One region of the Methylomusa anaerophila genome, then DNA from elsewhere that is predicted to be linked to it. Evidence: riboswitches for the same ligand, from Rfam matches in the RefSeq annotation. Region 1 holds a riboswitch; the other holds the start of a gene.
The links. Region 1 has a riboswitch for cobalamin ahead of MAMMFC1_RS14000 (FecCD family ABC transporter permease). Riboswitches for the same ligand answer to the same signal wherever they lie in the genome.
Positions count from the first base shown of each region.

Region 2: it holds a riboswitch for cobalamin, as region 1 does, so the genes downstream of both, cbiD (cobalt-precorrin-5B (C(1))-methyltransferase CbiD) here and MAMMFC1_RS14000 (FecCD family ABC transporter permease) in region 1, are expected to answer to the same signal.

Region 1 covers NZ_AP018449.1:3,118,951-3,127,143, forward strand. Annotated here, with positions in the region: gene MAMMFC1_RS13960 (MaoC family dehydratase) at 1-122, opposite strand, end outside; gene MAMMFC1_RS13965 (electron transfer flavoprotein subunit alpha) at 125-1,324, opposite strand; gene MAMMFC1_RS13970 (electron transfer flavoprotein subunit beta/FixA family protein) at 1,336-2,121, opposite strand; gene MAMMFC1_RS13975 (nucleoside recognition domain-containing protein) at 2,559-3,965, opposite strand; gene MAMMFC1_RS13980 (FeoB small GTPase domain-containing protein) at 3,962-4,741, opposite strand; gene MAMMFC1_RS13985 (FeoA family protein) at 4,759-5,004, opposite strand; gene MAMMFC1_RS13990 (C40 family peptidase) at 5,346-6,005, shown strand; gene MAMMFC1_RS13995 (spore coat protein) at 6,146-6,625, opposite strand; cobalamin riboswitch at 6,811-6,994, shown strand; gene MAMMFC1_RS14000 (FecCD family ABC transporter permease) at 7,183-8,193, shown strand, end outside.
Region 2 covers NZ_AP018449.1:4,304,917-4,313,109, reverse strand. Annotated here, with positions in the region: gene MAMMFC1_RS19780 (ArnT family glycosyltransferase) at 1-1,098, shown strand, start outside; gene MAMMFC1_RS19775 (ArnT family glycosyltransferase) at 1,105-2,724, shown strand; cobalamin riboswitch at 2,811-2,984, shown strand; gene cbiD (cobalt-precorrin-5B (C(1))-methyltransferase CbiD) at 3,142-4,245, shown strand; gene cbiE (precorrin-6y C5,15-methyltransferase (decarboxylating) subunit CbiE) at 4,215-4,859, shown strand; gene cbiT (precorrin-6Y C5,15-methyltransferase (decarboxylating) subunit CbiT) at 4,856-5,440, shown strand; gene cobM (precorrin-4 C(11)-methyltransferase) at 5,462-6,232, shown strand; gene MAMMFC1_RS19750 (cobalt-precorrin 5A hydrolase) at 6,229-7,305, shown strand; gene cobJ (precorrin-3B C(17)-methyltransferase) at 7,326-8,015, shown strand; gene cobK (precorrin-6A reductase) at 8,012-8,193, shown strand, end outside.

The sequences.
Region 1 (8,193 bases):
TTGAGGTCGCCGGTCAGATTTGCATAAGTGTAGACGTCATGGGCTGTTATGGTTTTAGACATGCTGGCTTTATCGCCGATTTTTATATCAGCGAACTTGATGTTTCTTACCATTTTTACCATAGTCAAGCAATCCCTTTAATCTTTTTGAATTCGGTTATAAGGGCCGGAATGACTTCCATCACGTCCCCTACAATGCCGTAATCGGCCACTTTGAAAATTGGCGCGTCGGCGTCTTTATTGATGGCAATAACAATGTCGGAGGAGGACATACCGGCCAGATGCTGGATGGCGCCGGAAATACCGCAAGCAAAGTAAATTTTAGGGCCAACGGTTTTACCGGTTTGCCCCACCTGATGCAAGGCCGGTTTCCAGCCGGCGTCGACAGCCGCGCGGGACGCGCCGACAGCTGCGCCCAGGACATTGGCCAACTCTTCAATGAGGGTGAAGTTTTCAGGCTTACACATGCCACGCCCTCCGGAAACAATAATTTCGGCTTCTTCCAGGTTGCAGGCGGCTGTACAGGATTGAATCACGCCGAGAAGTTTGGTCCGGATATCTTCCGGGCGAACTTTGCTTTGAACCCGGATGATTTCACCGCTCTTAGAGAAGTCCTGTTCCGGACGCTTGAATACTTTCGGGCGGACTGTGCCCATTTGCGGGCGATGGTCAGGACACAGAATGGTAGCCATAATATTGCCGCCAAAGGCCGGACGAGTCCAGGCGACTAAACCGGTTTCTTCGTCAATGCCCAGATTGGTGCAATCGGCGGTAAGCCCGGTGCCCACCCGGCAGGCCACCCGCGGACCCAGATCGCGGCCGTCATTGGTAGCTCCCATGAGGATAACCGATGGACGATAGGTCTCAATCAGATGGGTAAGGGTAATGGTGTAAGCGTCGGTGGAATAGTGATTAAATTCAGGCCCCTCAACCAGATAAACCTTATCCGCGCCGCTGGCAAATATTTCTTTTGCCAGGCTTTCCACATTTTCGCCGATGAGAATACCGGCCAGTTCCTGGCCCATAGTGTCAGCCAGTCTGCGGCCTTCGCCCAGGAGTTCATGGGAGACATTGCGGATATGTCCGGCTACTTGCTCAATATACACCCAAACGCCTTTATACAGGCTCTTGTCCATAGCTGCCGATTTTTCTTCCGCTTCGCGGATAATTGCGCCGGCAGGACATACATCGATACAGGCGCCGCAGGCGGTGCACGCCTCAGTAATTACTATTTTATTATCCGCCATTATGATTGCGCCGAACGGGCAACTACTGATACAAGCGCCGCAGGCGGTACACTGATCTTTAATTTCCTTGACAGCCATATTATTACCCCCTAGATAATCTTGGCATCAGCCAGTTTTTGGATTAACAGGGCCGCTGATTCCCGCGCCGAATCAGTCTGGATAATTTCACCCTGGGTACGCTGTTTGGGGGAGAAGATACGTCGCACTTGCGTAGGTGATCCTTTGAGTCCGATCTTGTCCGGACTAACCTCTACATCGTTTGCCGTCCAGACGGGAATTGCCTTGCGGTTGGCCTTCATTGTCCCTTTGACGCTGGGGTAACGGGGTTCATTGATGGATTTGACAACAGTTAACATAACAGGAGTAGCTGCCTCAATTATTTCATATCCTTCCTCTTGCTCCCGCTCGACTTTCAACTTATTGCCCCCAGCCTCAATTTTGGAAACATAGGTAACTTGCGCGATTCCTAAGTGTTCGGCAATTTCCGGGCCAACCTGGGCAGTATCGCCGTCAATTGCCTGCTTGCCGCAAAGGATAACATCCACGTTGCCTAGTTTTTTAATTCCGGCGGCCAGGGTATGGCTTGTAGCCAAAGTATCGGCGCCGCCGAAAGCGCGGTCGCTTATTAAGACGGCCTCATCGGCGCCCATGGCAATACATTCTTTCAGGGCTTCAGCGGCTTGGGGCGGTCCCATGGAGATAACGGTAACCTTGCCGCCATGTTTTTCCTTAAGTTGTAAGGCAGCTTCCAGCGCATTTTTGTCAAAGGGATTGACAATGCTGGGTACACCTTGCCGGATAAGAGTATTGGTCGCTGGGTCAATTTTTACTTCGGTGGTGTCAGGCACTTGCTTGACACATACAACGATTTCCATCAACTGTATCCTCCTGCTCAGTAAATATGAGTTATAACGGTAATAAAGTACCCATTTTGCGCTTTTTTTTTCCAAAAGTAATCCAGCATACTTTTTTCGAGACCGGAAACCGAAATTCCTTTTATTTCTTCGAATTTATGTGGTTTTAACAAAATATCATAAACTCCGGCTATAAGTCTAATCCGGCGTTGCCGGGGGGTTTAGCACCAGAACTATTTTTATAGTATTATATACAAAATTATGAAAAATTGTAAAAAATAGATTGAACCCATTTGCGGGTGAACCAGTAAAAAAGTCATGAGAAAAGCCCCTTTAGGGGCTGAATAAAAAGGTTATGCAGCTGGCGGACTTTTTCAGCGAGTCTTGAGACTCGGCTAGTACTATGTCGTTATAGGGCGTAATCAAGCCACCCGTTTTACGGGTGGTCATGACTACTATTAGGCTAAACCTAAGAAACGAGCCGATTGGGCTACAATGAAACATACGGCGAAAGCAATTGCTGTTGGGATGAGGAAGGACAGGAAGGTCCATTTGTAGCTGCCGGACTCTTTGTATACTGAAAGCAATGTGGTGGTGCACGGCCAGTGCAGCAGGCAGAAGAGCATTGCGCTGACGGCAGTCAGCCAGGTCCAGCCGTGGTTGAGTAATATTTGGCGAAGTTCTTCCAGACTATCGAATTCAACCATTTGGCCTGTGGACAAATAACTCATGAGCAGGATTGGAACCACGATCTCATTTGCGGGGAGGCCAAGGATGAAGGCCAGGAGAATGAACCCGTCAAGGCCGATAGAATAGCCGAGAGGCTGCAGCCAGCCGGCAAGGTGGCCGATTATGCTCATGTCTCCTATGTAGACATTGCCGAGTATCCAGGTGATAGCCCCTGCCGGAGCGGCCATGATTACAGCCCGCTTTAATACGAAGAGCGTGCGGTCGATTATGGAACGGTAAATGATGGCGCCAATCTGCGGCGGGCGGTAAGGCGGCAATTCTAGGATCAGGGATGAGGGTTCACCCTTAAGGATGGTATGGGATAGTGTCCAGGATACAGCGAATGTTGTGGCAATGCCTAACAGAACAACTGCGGTTATCGCCAGCGCGGCAACTAACGGCTCATATCCGGCCGCGAATGCGCCGCCGACAAAGATGGCGGCAATAGCGATGAGGGTGGGAAAACGCCCGTTGCAGGGAACGAAATTGTTGGTCAGCATGGCGATGAGCCGTTCCCGCGGCGAGTCAATAATCCGGCAGGATACGATACCGGCGGCATTGCAGCCAAAGCCCATGCACATGGTTAAAGCCTGTTTGCCGCATGCCTTGCATTTTTTGAAGAAATTATCCATGTTAAAAGCGACTCGCGGCAAATAACCCAGGTCTTCCAGCAGGGTAAACAAGGGAAAAAAGATGGCCATTGGCGGCAGCATAACCGATACCACCCAGGCTAAGCCTCTATACAGACCTAAAACAAGTACCCCGTGCAGCCATGCCGGGGCGCCTGCGAGCTCAAACCATGCAGTAAGCTGATCCTGGACGGCGAACAGGGCATCGGCAATCATCCCGGAGGGCACGTTGGCGCCTTCAATGGTGATCCAAAAGATCATCCCTAATAGCGCCAGCATGATCGGGTAACCCAACAAACGGGAGGTAAGGATATCATCAAGTTTAGCATCCCAGGAGGATTTTGCTTGTGCTTTACGGCTGATTACTTTATGCGCTATCTGTTCCGCGTTGGCGTAAATGTCGGATACAATACTATCACCCAGCGTATTGCCGGAACTGAGGCGAATTTTATCCGCCTCAGCACAGACATCCGCCAGCGTCGTCATCGGCTTCAGAATTCCGCTCATATTACTGCTGCCTCCTGGAGCATTTCAGATTTGGTCTGAAGATCCAGATGCAGGCGGATGCTTTCAACAAATGCCTTATCCCCGTCTAATAGCCGGAGAGCAACCCAGCGGGGGTTTAGCTTGTGGTCGACGAGGCGCTGAATATTCGGGAGAAGCTTTTCCACTGCCGCTTCTACAGGCGGCGAATAAACAAGTTGCCGGGGATTGCCTTTACGGGCGCCGGTGCTGACTTGATACAGGGTCTCCCGGAGAGTATCCAAGCCTTCCCCGTTACGGGCGGCGGCAGCCACGACAGGCGTACCCAGCTCTTTTTCCAACGCCGGGAAATCAATGCTGATATTTTTCTTTCTGGCTTCGTCTATGAGATTGACACACACAATGACATTCGGGGTGATTTCCATGACCTGCAGGGCAAGGTTCAGATTCCGTTCCAGGCAGGTGGCATCCAGAACCACAAGGGTGGCATCCGGCTGACCAAAGCAGATAAAGTCACGGGCGACCTGTTCTTCCACAGTGTGCGCCAGTATGGAATATGTTCCTGGCAGGTCCACCAGCAGGAAGGGCTTCTGCCGATAAGTAAAGGTGCCTTGGGCGTTATCTACCGTTTTGCCGGGCCAGTTGCCGGTGTGCTGGCGTAGACCTGTCAGGGCGTTAAATACAGTGCTTTTGCCAACATTGGGGTTGCCGGCCAGGGCAATTACGTATTGTCCTGCCTCCGGGACTATGCCGAAATGTTCGCGCAGTACCCGGCTGCGGTTTTCTCCTGGCATATTCATTCTCATCGCCTCCACATTTAAATGGGGTACACCTTAATCAGACTGGCGTCATTACTGCGCAGCGCTATGGTAGTGCCGCGCACGCTGAAGGCTATGGGGTCGCCTGCCGGACTTTTGCGGACGCACTGCACCGAAGTTCCCGGTAGAATACCCAGGTCCAGAATTCGCCGCCTGAGCAGGCCGTCAAGCTCTACGGACGATATTTTGCCGGTTGTGCCTACCGTAAGATCTGCCAGAGATAGTAGTTTTTCAGGGCTTTGCATTCAATAAACCTCCTTTTATTTGCCATGGCTAAGTTTTATTCCGAAAATAAAGGTTAGCTACAGCTAACACGCGGTCGAAAAAAAACGGTTAGCGGAAGCTAACACCGTATTCTCAGCCCTCTGCTATATGATATGGGCAGCAGTGAGAAGTGCTACTGTTGATGTACATAGTTTTTGTCGTATTCCCAATAGAAATAATTGACAGTGGATTGCGGTTCAAAACATGATAACCGTTCAGATTCCAGTTTCTTCGAGTTTACATAATTAAGATATTGTGGTATTATACTGAAGTAACCCTTAACAGAGGGTTTTTCTTATAAACCACGTAAAGGAGGTTGCTGATGAGAATCTATAAATTTCATGTGACCCTGATCGCTCTCCTGACCTTTTGCGTCACGCTCATCACCCCAATCTCACCTGCAGCTGCGTTTTCGCTAACCGATGTTTTGCCGCAAGCCGCCCAAACTGATACTTCTTCCGACGGCGGCAATATGCTGATGAATATTCTGCTGGGCTTATTGCTGGGGAACTTTGTCAACAAGTTTGCCAACGTTCAATCTAAACTTCCCGACGATATTTCGAAAGTATTAGGCGTTGCCACCGGTTCCGGCACAACCTCCGGCAGCGCTAAGGGCGCTCAAGTTGTGGAAACCGCCAAAACGCTTATGGGCGTACCTTATGTTTTCGGCGGTAACAGCGTTACCCGCGGCCTGGACTGCTCCAGCTTTACCCAGTATGTAATGAAACAAAACGGAATAAGACTTCCCCGTACGGCTGCCGAGCAATTTGCCGGCGGTACGCCGGTGAATAAGACTGACCTGCGGATTGGCGACCTGGTATTCTTCACCACTTATAAGCCGGGAGCATCCCATGTAGGATTTTACATGGGCGACGGGAATTTCATTCACGCCAGCTCGGCCCAGGGGCAGGTAGGCATCAGTTCACTTAGCGACGCCTATTATACTCAGCAATATATCGGCGCACGCCGCTATATCAAGTAGTTAAGAAGATCTTCGGGCTTTGTCGAAGAGAATGATGCAGCAAATAAGAGGTCGTTTGAAAGCCTTAGGCTTTCAGACGACCTCTTTAGCTTGATTTATAAATATTGATAGCTGCCATAGCAATTGGACCGTAATAACAGTTACTTCGGATTGTACATACCTTTGCTTTGCATGTATTGGAAGATGCCTTCACCGTGTTTTTGCTCTTCTTTTTGGATATGGTTGAGAGCTTGACGCACGTTGGTGTCGGTAAATTCAAAAATGGCCGTATCGTAGGCGCCGGAGACAAATTTTTCGGTCATTAGCATATCGTTGCAAAGAACACTATCACTTTGATTGTTTGTTGTTCCTTGCGGCGATGGCTGGACTGCGCTTTGCGCACCGCTTTGGGCAGTTTGTTGGCCTTGTTGTGATGACATGACCGGCACCTGGCCGTTTAATATTTGCGTTAGGGTATTTAAGTGTTGCTGCTCTTGGCTGGCATAGGAACCGAATAATTGTTTCAATTGGGGGTCTTGCGCTTGCGATGCATAGGCTTGATATTTTTGCACACAAATCCCCTCATGGCTTTGTTGATCTTGCAAAAGCAACTTTTCCTTTTGCGTTAATGCTATTGACATTAGATAACACCTCCTACCCATTATTTTGCCTAAAGGCTGCTGTTATATGCCAAATTAATATTGAAAAGTAAAAAGTAATATGTATGATACGCTGCTGTAACTGTTAAAGTATGGATTGACATATTTTTTGTAACGTGCTAACATTTAAATTAAATTATATCCATATCATGCCATATCGTGACAATTTAATATTTTTTGAGACAGGTGCCCTACGGGGCTTAATAGGGAAGACCGGTGTGATACCGGCGCGGTCCCGCCACTGTAATGGGGAGCGAACCCAAAGAGGATGCCACTGGGATGAAAATCCTGGGAAGGTTTGGGTAAGCATTGATCCAGAGCCAGGATAACTGCCTGTCTGAAATCACCGTTTGACCTACGAGCGATAGGGAGGGGATTATTTGAGTAATCTTTCCTTCCCGGCTATTTTTTGCCGGGATTTTTATTTGGCAAGATTGCTAGGCATAAACCCCCCTTGTTTAGACAAGGGGGGTTTATGCTTTATGGTAAAAAAAAGATAGGACGGCCCCGGAAAATACTAGACAGGAAGGGCGAAGCATATGACAGGCTGGCATAAAAACAAAGCTGTTTTATTTACATTTATGGGTGTATTATTAGCCGGTGCCATATTGTTGTCGCTGGCTTGGGGGCAGGTGTACGTGCCTGCCCAGTCCATGCTGGCGGTCATTGGCAAGCAATTGAATTTCCCCGGATTGCAGGGGGTGGGCCTGACCCAGGAACAGACGGCGGTTGTCTGGCACATCCGGATGCCGCGCACCCTGGTGGGGCTGTTGGTGGGAGCGGCGCTGGGCGTATCCGGGGCGGTCCTGCAAGGTGTGTTTGGCAATCCCTTGGCTGATCCGGGAATTATCGGGGTATCCAGCGGGGCGGCATTGGGGGCGGTTATCGCCATAGCTTTGGGGGTTACGGCGAACGGCATCTTTTATATGCCGTTCTTTGCGCTGTCCGGCGCTTTACTGGCGGTGGGAATAACCGTGTCTCTGGCCCAGCGGGAGGGGAAAATACCGGTAATGGTGTTATTATTGGCAGGCGTGGCGGTGAGTATGCTGCTGGCGGCGCTGACAAACGGCATTTTGACCTTTATGAACGAATACCGGCTGCGGGAGTTTTTGTTCTGGATGGTGGGCGGCTTGGATTACCGCCGCTGGGATCACGTGTATCTGATTGCCGTGCCGGTTCTTGCCGGCATCAGTATATTATGTCTGCTGGCCAGACATCTCAATATTTTGGTGCTGGGCGAGCAGGAAGCCCGGTCGGTAGGAGTGCCGGCGGCTGCTTTCCGCCTGTTGCTGCTGTTCGTGGCGGCGGTGACCACTGCCACGGCCGTATGCGTTAGCGGTGCCATCGGTTTTGTCGGTTTGATTGTGCCGCATATTATGCGGCTGTTGATCGGGGCGGAGCATCGCACGCTGCTGCCGGCTTGCGCCCTGGCGGGCGGCCTGTTTTTAGTCGGTTGCGACACTTTGGGGCGGATGCTGGTTCCGCCGGCGGAAATTCGTGTGGGGATTATGACCGCCTTAATGGGAGCGCCGTACTTTCTCTATCTGTTG
Region 2 (8,193 bases), 1.2 Mb from region 1:
TCTTTTATTACCAAAAGATATTATTTGTTTTATATATTTGCCGGATTGGCTACAGTTACCAAGGGACCTATAGGATTACTGTTTCCGGGAATAATCATCTTTCTGTACCTGCTTTGTAACCGGAGTTTCCGGAAATTAGGCGATATGAAGCTTTCCGCCGGCATTATTATATGCAGTGTCGTTGCTTTACCATGGTACATAGCCATGTATCAGATTCACGGCAACGCTTTTATTGAAACTTTTCTGGGACTTAACAATGTAATCCGGTTTACTTCGCCTGAGCACCCCGAGGGAATGTTGTGGTATTATTTCGTTCCGGTACTTATTATTGGTTTTTTTCCCTGGACAGCCATTTTGGTCCAGTCAATTTGGGCATCTTTAACGAAAAGCAATTATGAACAGCGGACGAAATTAATCTTTCTTATTATCTGGACCGCCTCTATCTTTTTGTTTTTTTCTGTTTCCCGGACCAAATTGATTTCCTACATATTGCCGATGTTTCCACCATTAGCTCTTATCGTCGGTTGGTATATAGATACCTTATGGGCGCATTGGTGGGAACGAAACACAGGTTGGGCCATCCTCCTGGCGGCTTTGTACCTGCTACTTAGTACCGGAATGTTTTTGGTTATCAGGCTTATGCCGGAACTAACCACTGGAATAATTGTTTCGGCAATTCTATTCGGTATTATGACCATTGTTTCCGTTTCATTTATTTGGCAGGGGAATTATGGACGGGCTTTAAAAACACAGGTTATCGGGATGACGTTATTTTCGATTGTCTTGATAACCGTGGTGTTCTCTGCCGCAGCGCCAAGATTTGCAACCAAAAACATTGCCCGAGAATTTGCCATGGCTTATGACGGACAATCGCCGGTTTATATCACTAAATTTTTACATCCGGGATTTACTTTTTATGCCGGTATTTACGGGCGGGAAATCAAAGACGGCGGTGAGCTGTCAGAAGCGCTGAACTTTCCCGGTAAGGCTTATTTTATCGTGAGACAGCCAGAATATTTGCGGTTACCGGCAAATGAACAGCAAGTGCTGTCTATTATGGCTCAAACGGATGAAAAAATGGTGCTTATGAAAAAATAATGGAAGGTGGGGAACGAGTCAGAGATGCCAAGCAGCTATTACAAGACGTTAATTTTCTTTCTGGCGCTATGTTCTTATATCATTTTTAATGGCAATGTACCGATCACCGATCCGGTGGAGTCGAATTATGCCCTTACTGCCAAGGAAATGGTGGAAAGTAATAACTGGCTGTCACCGCAAATATATGGTCAGTACTGGTTTGATAAGCCCATATTGATTTACTGGCTTATTGCCTTAAGTTATAAAGTATTTGGCGTAGGAGAATTTGCGGCTCGTTTCCCAGCCGCAGTTTTCAGTGCCGCCAGTGTCAGCTTGGTATACTGGTTTTCAGTGAAAATTTACCAGAATCGTCAAATAGGTTTATTGGCGGCGCTGGTTTTAGCCACATCCCTTGAATTTTGGGTATTGGCGCATATGATTATTACTGATGCGGTACTATTTTTCTTTACCAGTGCAGCCATGTCTACATTCTTTTTTGGTATGACAGAAAAAAGAACCAAATGGTACCTGATGGCCTATGCGTCAATGGGATTCGCGGCACTGACAAAAGGTCCGGTTGGTATCGTTTTGCCGGCACTTATAGTCTTAATGTATATCTTTGTCCGGAATCAATGGCAGCAACTTCGACATATGCATATTTTTGCCGGTATAGGCGTGTTGTTGGCTGTGGCGGCCCCGTGGTATTTCACAATGTACCTGCTCCATGGGCAACAATTCATAGATACATTTTTGGGACTCCATAATTATATAAGGGCTACTGTGGCGGAGCACCCGAAAGATAATGTACTTTACTATTATTTTGTATTATTCCCCGTTAGCCTAATGCCATGGACCGGCATATTCTTCCTAATGCTGGGGAAGGCAAAAAGGTCTTTAAGGTCACCGGTGGAAAGCTATTTATACATTTGGCCGGCGGTAATTTTAGTTTTTTATACCGCCATGGCAACAAAATATCCTACCTATGTATTTCCAGCGTTATTTCCCGTTGCAGTACTAATAGCCAGTTATTTGCAATCTTTGCATCAGAGAAAAAACAGGCGGACTTGGCTCTGGCTTTCCGTACCGGCAATAGTACTGTTCGGTGCGGTTGTGTATGGCACAACTCTATTGCCGCCGGAAAAGAATTGGCTGCCGTTGTATGTTGCCGTTTGCGTGAGCATAATCAGCGTTATTTGGGTTCAAACAAAGGGAAATATCTGCCGGTTGCCGCTAACGGTAGCTGTAGCCGTGATTACAATAAGCTGCGTGGCGATCGGAACGGGTCTAAGTTCTTTGGCTAATTCCAAATCAGCCAAACCGTTAGCTTATATTTTACCTAGGAACGCAATCATTGGCTCATTGGGAGAATATGCCACTTCCATGGTTTTTTACAGTGGACATATTATGCCTCGCCTGGTTGTTGATGAACAAGAATTGGCACAACGGGGGACTTGGTCTGGTAAATATACCATGCCCACCGAGCATTTGGACAGCTTTGTCGCCCGGAATAGCGGTGATTCCCCAATTTTTATTTTAGTAAAATCAAAGGATTTGTCACAAATTAAAGACTCGGCATCTTTTGCCAATTTTGTTCCTGTTGCCAGTCATGGCAATATGACTCTTTACCGCAAAAAGGATGAAATATAGAATTGTTGAAAACAAATTTCGCATTAATTGCAGACACCAGCAGGAAATTAGTAATTAAGATGGAATATAAGTATGTTATAAAAGTTGATATGTGTAAGGGAATAGGTGCTTTGCGCTTAATAGGGAAGTCCGGTGCAAAACCGGCGCGGTCCCGCCACTGTAATGGGGATGATGCCTTATATATGCCACTGGGATGACTGGGAAGGCTTAGGCAATTGATGAACCAGAGTCAGGAGACCTGCCTGTTCTACGACACGCCGCTAGTAGTCCGTCAAATGTTTAGACTTGGCGGATTACCGGAACCTACGGAAGATAGGCAGGTGTGGGGAGAATAATCAGACAAATGTGAAATGTGATTTGTTGAGTTTATTTACATAACCCCCTGCTATAGGGGGTTTTTTGTTGTCAGATAAAACAATGCGTCCGGGTATAACAACCGGCACTTGTGCGGCGGCGGCAGCCAAGGCAGCTGTTTTGGCTTGGCAAGGGAGACTTGATACTCACGTTGAGGTCAAAACACCGCAGGAAAAATTGATTCGGGTTGCCATTGAGAAAAGCCTGGCGATGCCCGGGGGAGGCTTAGCCAGTGTAATAAAGGATGCCGGCGACGATCCTGACATTACCAACGGCGTGAGAATTGACGTTCAAGTTAGGATTTCCGACTGCCCGGACATCATAATTCAGGCCGGCGAAGGGGTGGGAGTAGTAACAAAACCAGGGTTATCCGTGCCGGTAGGGCTGCCTGCGGTGAATGAAGGACCTAAAAAAATGATTATAACTGCCATAAGAGACGTACTACCAAGGGATAAAGGCGCCATAGTCACTATATCCATTCCAGGCGGTGAAGAACTGGCGAAAAGAACCTTAAATCCGGTATTGGGAATTGCCGGGGGGTTATCCATTATCGGCACAACCGGTATTGTTGAGCCCATGTCGGAAGAAGCTTTCAAAAACTCGCTGGTGCCCCAAATAAGTGTGGTAAAAGCATTGGGATATCAGGATATAGTCTTTGTACCGGGAAAAATCGGACAAGATATAGCTGTTAATCAATACGGTTTGCCGGAAGAAGCCATTGTTCAAACCAGCAATTTTATCGGCCATATGCTGGAAAATGCTGCCAAGCTGGGTGTGAAAAGGGTGTTGTTGTTCGGGCATTTAGGAAAAATCGTAAAAGTATCTGCCGGTATATTTCATACTCATAATCGCATGGCGGACGCGAGGCTGGAAACCATTGCCGCTTATCTGGCGGTTGAAGGCGCCCCGCAAGCTGTGATAAAAGAGATTATGGAATGTACGACTACAGAGGCTGCTATGCCGATTATAGAGCGATATAATTTTAACGCGGTTTACAATCTACTGGCCACGCGGGCAAGTTTACGGGCCGAGCGGTATGTTTTCAGCGATCTGACGGTAGGGACGGCAGTTGTGACACTTAAAGGCAAAATATTGGGGCTTGATCAAGCAGCTCGGGACATTGGAGGAACACTAGGTTGGAACATGACAGAGCTAACCACAGGGTAATAGTAGTGGGCATTGGTCCGGGAGCGCCGGACTATGTGCTGCCTGTAGCAAGCAGGATAATCAATAACGCCGCAGTGCTAGTGGGAAGTAATCGGGCCCTCGCTACTTTCGCGAAAAAAAATGGTCAAGAAACCCGGCAAATTGATAAAGACATAGGAGGGGTGCTCTCTTTTATTGCGGCAAAGCTTGCTGCCACGGATGTGGTGGTCATGGTATCCGGCGACCCGGGATTTTATAGTTTGCTGGCGGCACTAAAACAGGAGTTCCCGGAACCCAGAATTCAGGTCGTTCCCGGGATCAGCTCGGTTCAGCTGGCATTCGCCCGCATTGGTGAGTTATGGCAGGATGCAGACTTAATTAGTATGCATGGACGCCTGCCGGAAGATGAAAAACTATCCTACCGCCAGGGGAAAAAGCTTGGAATACTTACAGATCAAAAGCATAATCCAAGTTATATTGCCAACGTACTGCTGACCGGCGGCTGGCCGCCGGCTAGCTTGGTGTGGCTTTGCGCCGCTCTGTCTTATCCGGAGGAAAAAGTATTGGCTCTATCTTTGGAAGATACAGTTGATATTAGTGGGTTTGACCACTGTGTAATGGTGGTGAGAGGATGAGAGTATACAATCCCGGTATTGCCGATGATGATTTTATTCGGGGCGATATTCCTATGACTAAAGCGGAGATAAGGATACTTACATTATCTAAAGCTAAAATCAGGTACAGTGATATCATCATTGATATTGGGGCAGGTACAGGCTCATTATCGGTGGAGGCGGCTTTAATGGCGCCACAAGGGCATGTTACTGCCATTGAGAGAAAAGAAGAAGGAATCAAACTGATTAAAGCCAATGCCGTCCGCTTTGGAGTTGAAAACCTTGAGCCGGTATTGGGGGAAGCCCCTGAGGCTCTTAGCGGACATAAAGAAGCTGATGTTATCTTAGTTGGCGGCAGTGGCGGACGTTTGCCGGAAATACTGGCAAAATGCGATAAAATCTTGAAGCCTGGCGGCCGGTTGGTAATAACAGCCGTTACTGTAGAAACTTTGAGTGGCTCTTTATTGGCAATGCGGCAGCGTATAGACTATTCCGTGGAGGCCGTTGGCGCCCAAATTACCCGCATACAGTCTGTTGGGTCAAATAATATGTTTCAAGCATTAAACCCTATCTATATAGTTACTTGTACTAAAAAACCATAAAGAACTTCGGGAGGAATACACGTGCAAGTTTATTTTGTCGGCGCCGGTCCGGGAGATCCCGAACTGATTACAGTCAAAGGTCAACGGTTGCTGAGCCGGGCAGATGTAATCATTTATGCCGGCTCCCTGGTAAATCCGGCTTTATTATCATTGGCTCAAAGCGGAGCTGCCATTTATAATAGTGCTTCCATGACGCTGGATGAAGTCATTGCTGTAATGAAAAAAGCGGTGGCAGAGGGGAAGACGGTTGTTCGTCTGCACACAGGAGACCCCAGTATCTATGGCGCCATTCAGGAACAGATGGATGCTCTGGATAAAAGCGGCATTCAATATGAAGTAATTCCGGGTGTAAGTTCCTTTTTAGCCACGGCGGCGGCACTGAAACGGGAATATACTTTGCCTGAGATATCCCAAACAGTGATTATTACCCGCATGGAAGGCAGGACTCCCGTGCCGGAGAAGGAAAAACTGCAAAGTCTTGCCAGCCACGAAGCCACTATGTGCATATTTTTAAGCGTGCATATGCTGGACAGTGTGATGCAAGAGCTCATTGACGGCGGTTATTCCCCCGATACACCGGTTGCCATTGTTCAAAAAGCATCTTGGCCGGAACAGAAGATTTTCCGCGGAACACTCAATACAATTGGGAAAATTGCTTTAGATGGCGGCGTAGATCGTACAGCCATGATCGTAGTAGGGAAGGTTCTCGATACGGAATACGCCCTGTCCCGCTTGTACGCTCCCGAGTTCGGCCATCTGTTCAGACCGGCCCGGGAGGATAGCAAGCAGTGAAACTGGCGCTAATCTCTGTTACCAGAAAAGGGGCGGCACTTGCTGAGAGGTTGGTTCCTTTTCTCGGTCCTGATGTTGATGTTTATGCCAAAGAGGGCCGAGATAATGTTACAGGTACTTCGCGTACGTATGATTGTTTGAGTCAATTAGTGGATACAATTTTTCACAAATACGACGGTTTCGTGTTTATCATGGCCGCTGGCATCGTTGTCCGAATTATCGCTCACCATATACGGGACAAAAGGTTTGACCCGGCCGTAGTAGTGGTGGATGATGGCGGAAAGCACGCTATAAGCCTGCTTTCCGGGCATATTGGCGGCGCCAATGATCTTACTTTGGCAGTGAGTGAGGCGATCGGTGCTTCGCCTGTCATTACAACCGCCACCGATGTTGCCCAATTGCCAGCCGCAGACGTGCTGGCAGTAAAACTAAATCTTCTGATTGAGCCTTTCCCGCGGTTGAAGGTAATTAATGCCGCTATTGCAAATGGGGACAGAGTAGTTTTTTTTATCGACAAGTCGCTGGCCGATTATGAACACTACCTTCATTTGGCCGCGGAATACGGCATAATATTGCAAGATGCAGGTGAATTGGAAGAGATTGATCACTATGATGCCGCTGTTATCATAACGGATCAGGAGTATGATACGGCAAAGCCTTGCCTCTTTCTCCGTCCGGGAAGCTTGGCGCTTGGCATTGGGTGTCGCCGTGGTACCACCGATGCAGAATTATTTGGGGCAATCAGTGATGCTTGCCGTAAAATCGGCAAAAGCTGGCAAAGTGTAGCTGTACTTGGGAGTTCCGTGGTAAAGCAGGACGAGATCGGTTTGCTGGCCTTAGGGCAGCAACTGGATGTTCCTGTGGAATTTTTTTCCAATGAGCAACTGCGGTTATGCATTGCCGAGAAGAATTATATATCATCAAGCTTTGTAGAGCAACAGATAGGAGTGGGAAATGTATGCGAACCAGCAGCAATTCTGGCGGGACAATCGGACAGGCTGCTACTGCCCAAGACAAAATATGCCAAAGTAACTGTAGCTATCGCTCCGGTCAAATATCGGTGGTGGGAATAGGACCAGGCAGTTTAGAGGACATGACGCCGCGAGCCCGTGAGGCTATTGAATCGGCGCAGGTGATTGCAGGTTATGATACTTACTTGGAACTTATCAAAGATTTACTTGGCAAGAAAAAAGTTATCGGCACCGGCATGATGCAGGAGATTGACCGCTGTCAGGCTGCGGTTGAGGAAGCTTTGGGCGGTTACGATGTAGCCGTAATATCCAGCGGTGATCCGGGAGTGTATGGGATGGCCGGGCTGGTGCTGGAACTGACTTTAAAATATCCTGAAAGTGTTCAGCCGGCAGTCAGGGTGATCCCCGGCATCAGCGCCGTCGGAGCTGCCGCCGCCATTTTAGGGGCGCCGTTAATGCATGATTTCGCTGTCATTAGCCTAAGTGATCTTTTGACACCTTGGGAGGTGATCGAAAAGCGAATTGAGATGGCGGCAGCAGGAGATTTCGTCATTGCCATTTATAATCCCAAGAGTACCCGCCGCACAATGCAAATTGAAGCAGTAAGGGAAATTGCCCTGAAATACCGTCACTCTTCTACTCCGGTAGGGATTGTCCATCATGTCAGCCGGACTAAGGAACAGATGGTACTATCCAATTTGGAGAACTTTACCCGGGAGCATATAGATATGTTTTCACTGGTGATTATCGGTAACAGCCAAACCTATATTGCCGGCGGGCAGATGATTACGCCCCGGGGTTATCAGGTATGATCCTGGTACTGGCCGGTACCCAGGACGGACGTGAATTGGCAGCTCAAATAGCCGGATGCGGTTTGCCGGTAATTGTATCGGTTGTAAGTGACTATGGCCGAAGTCTGGCTGAGTTGGGAAAAATGCAAGTTAATACCGGACAACTTAGCGCCTATGAATTAGCCGAATTTATTGGCCA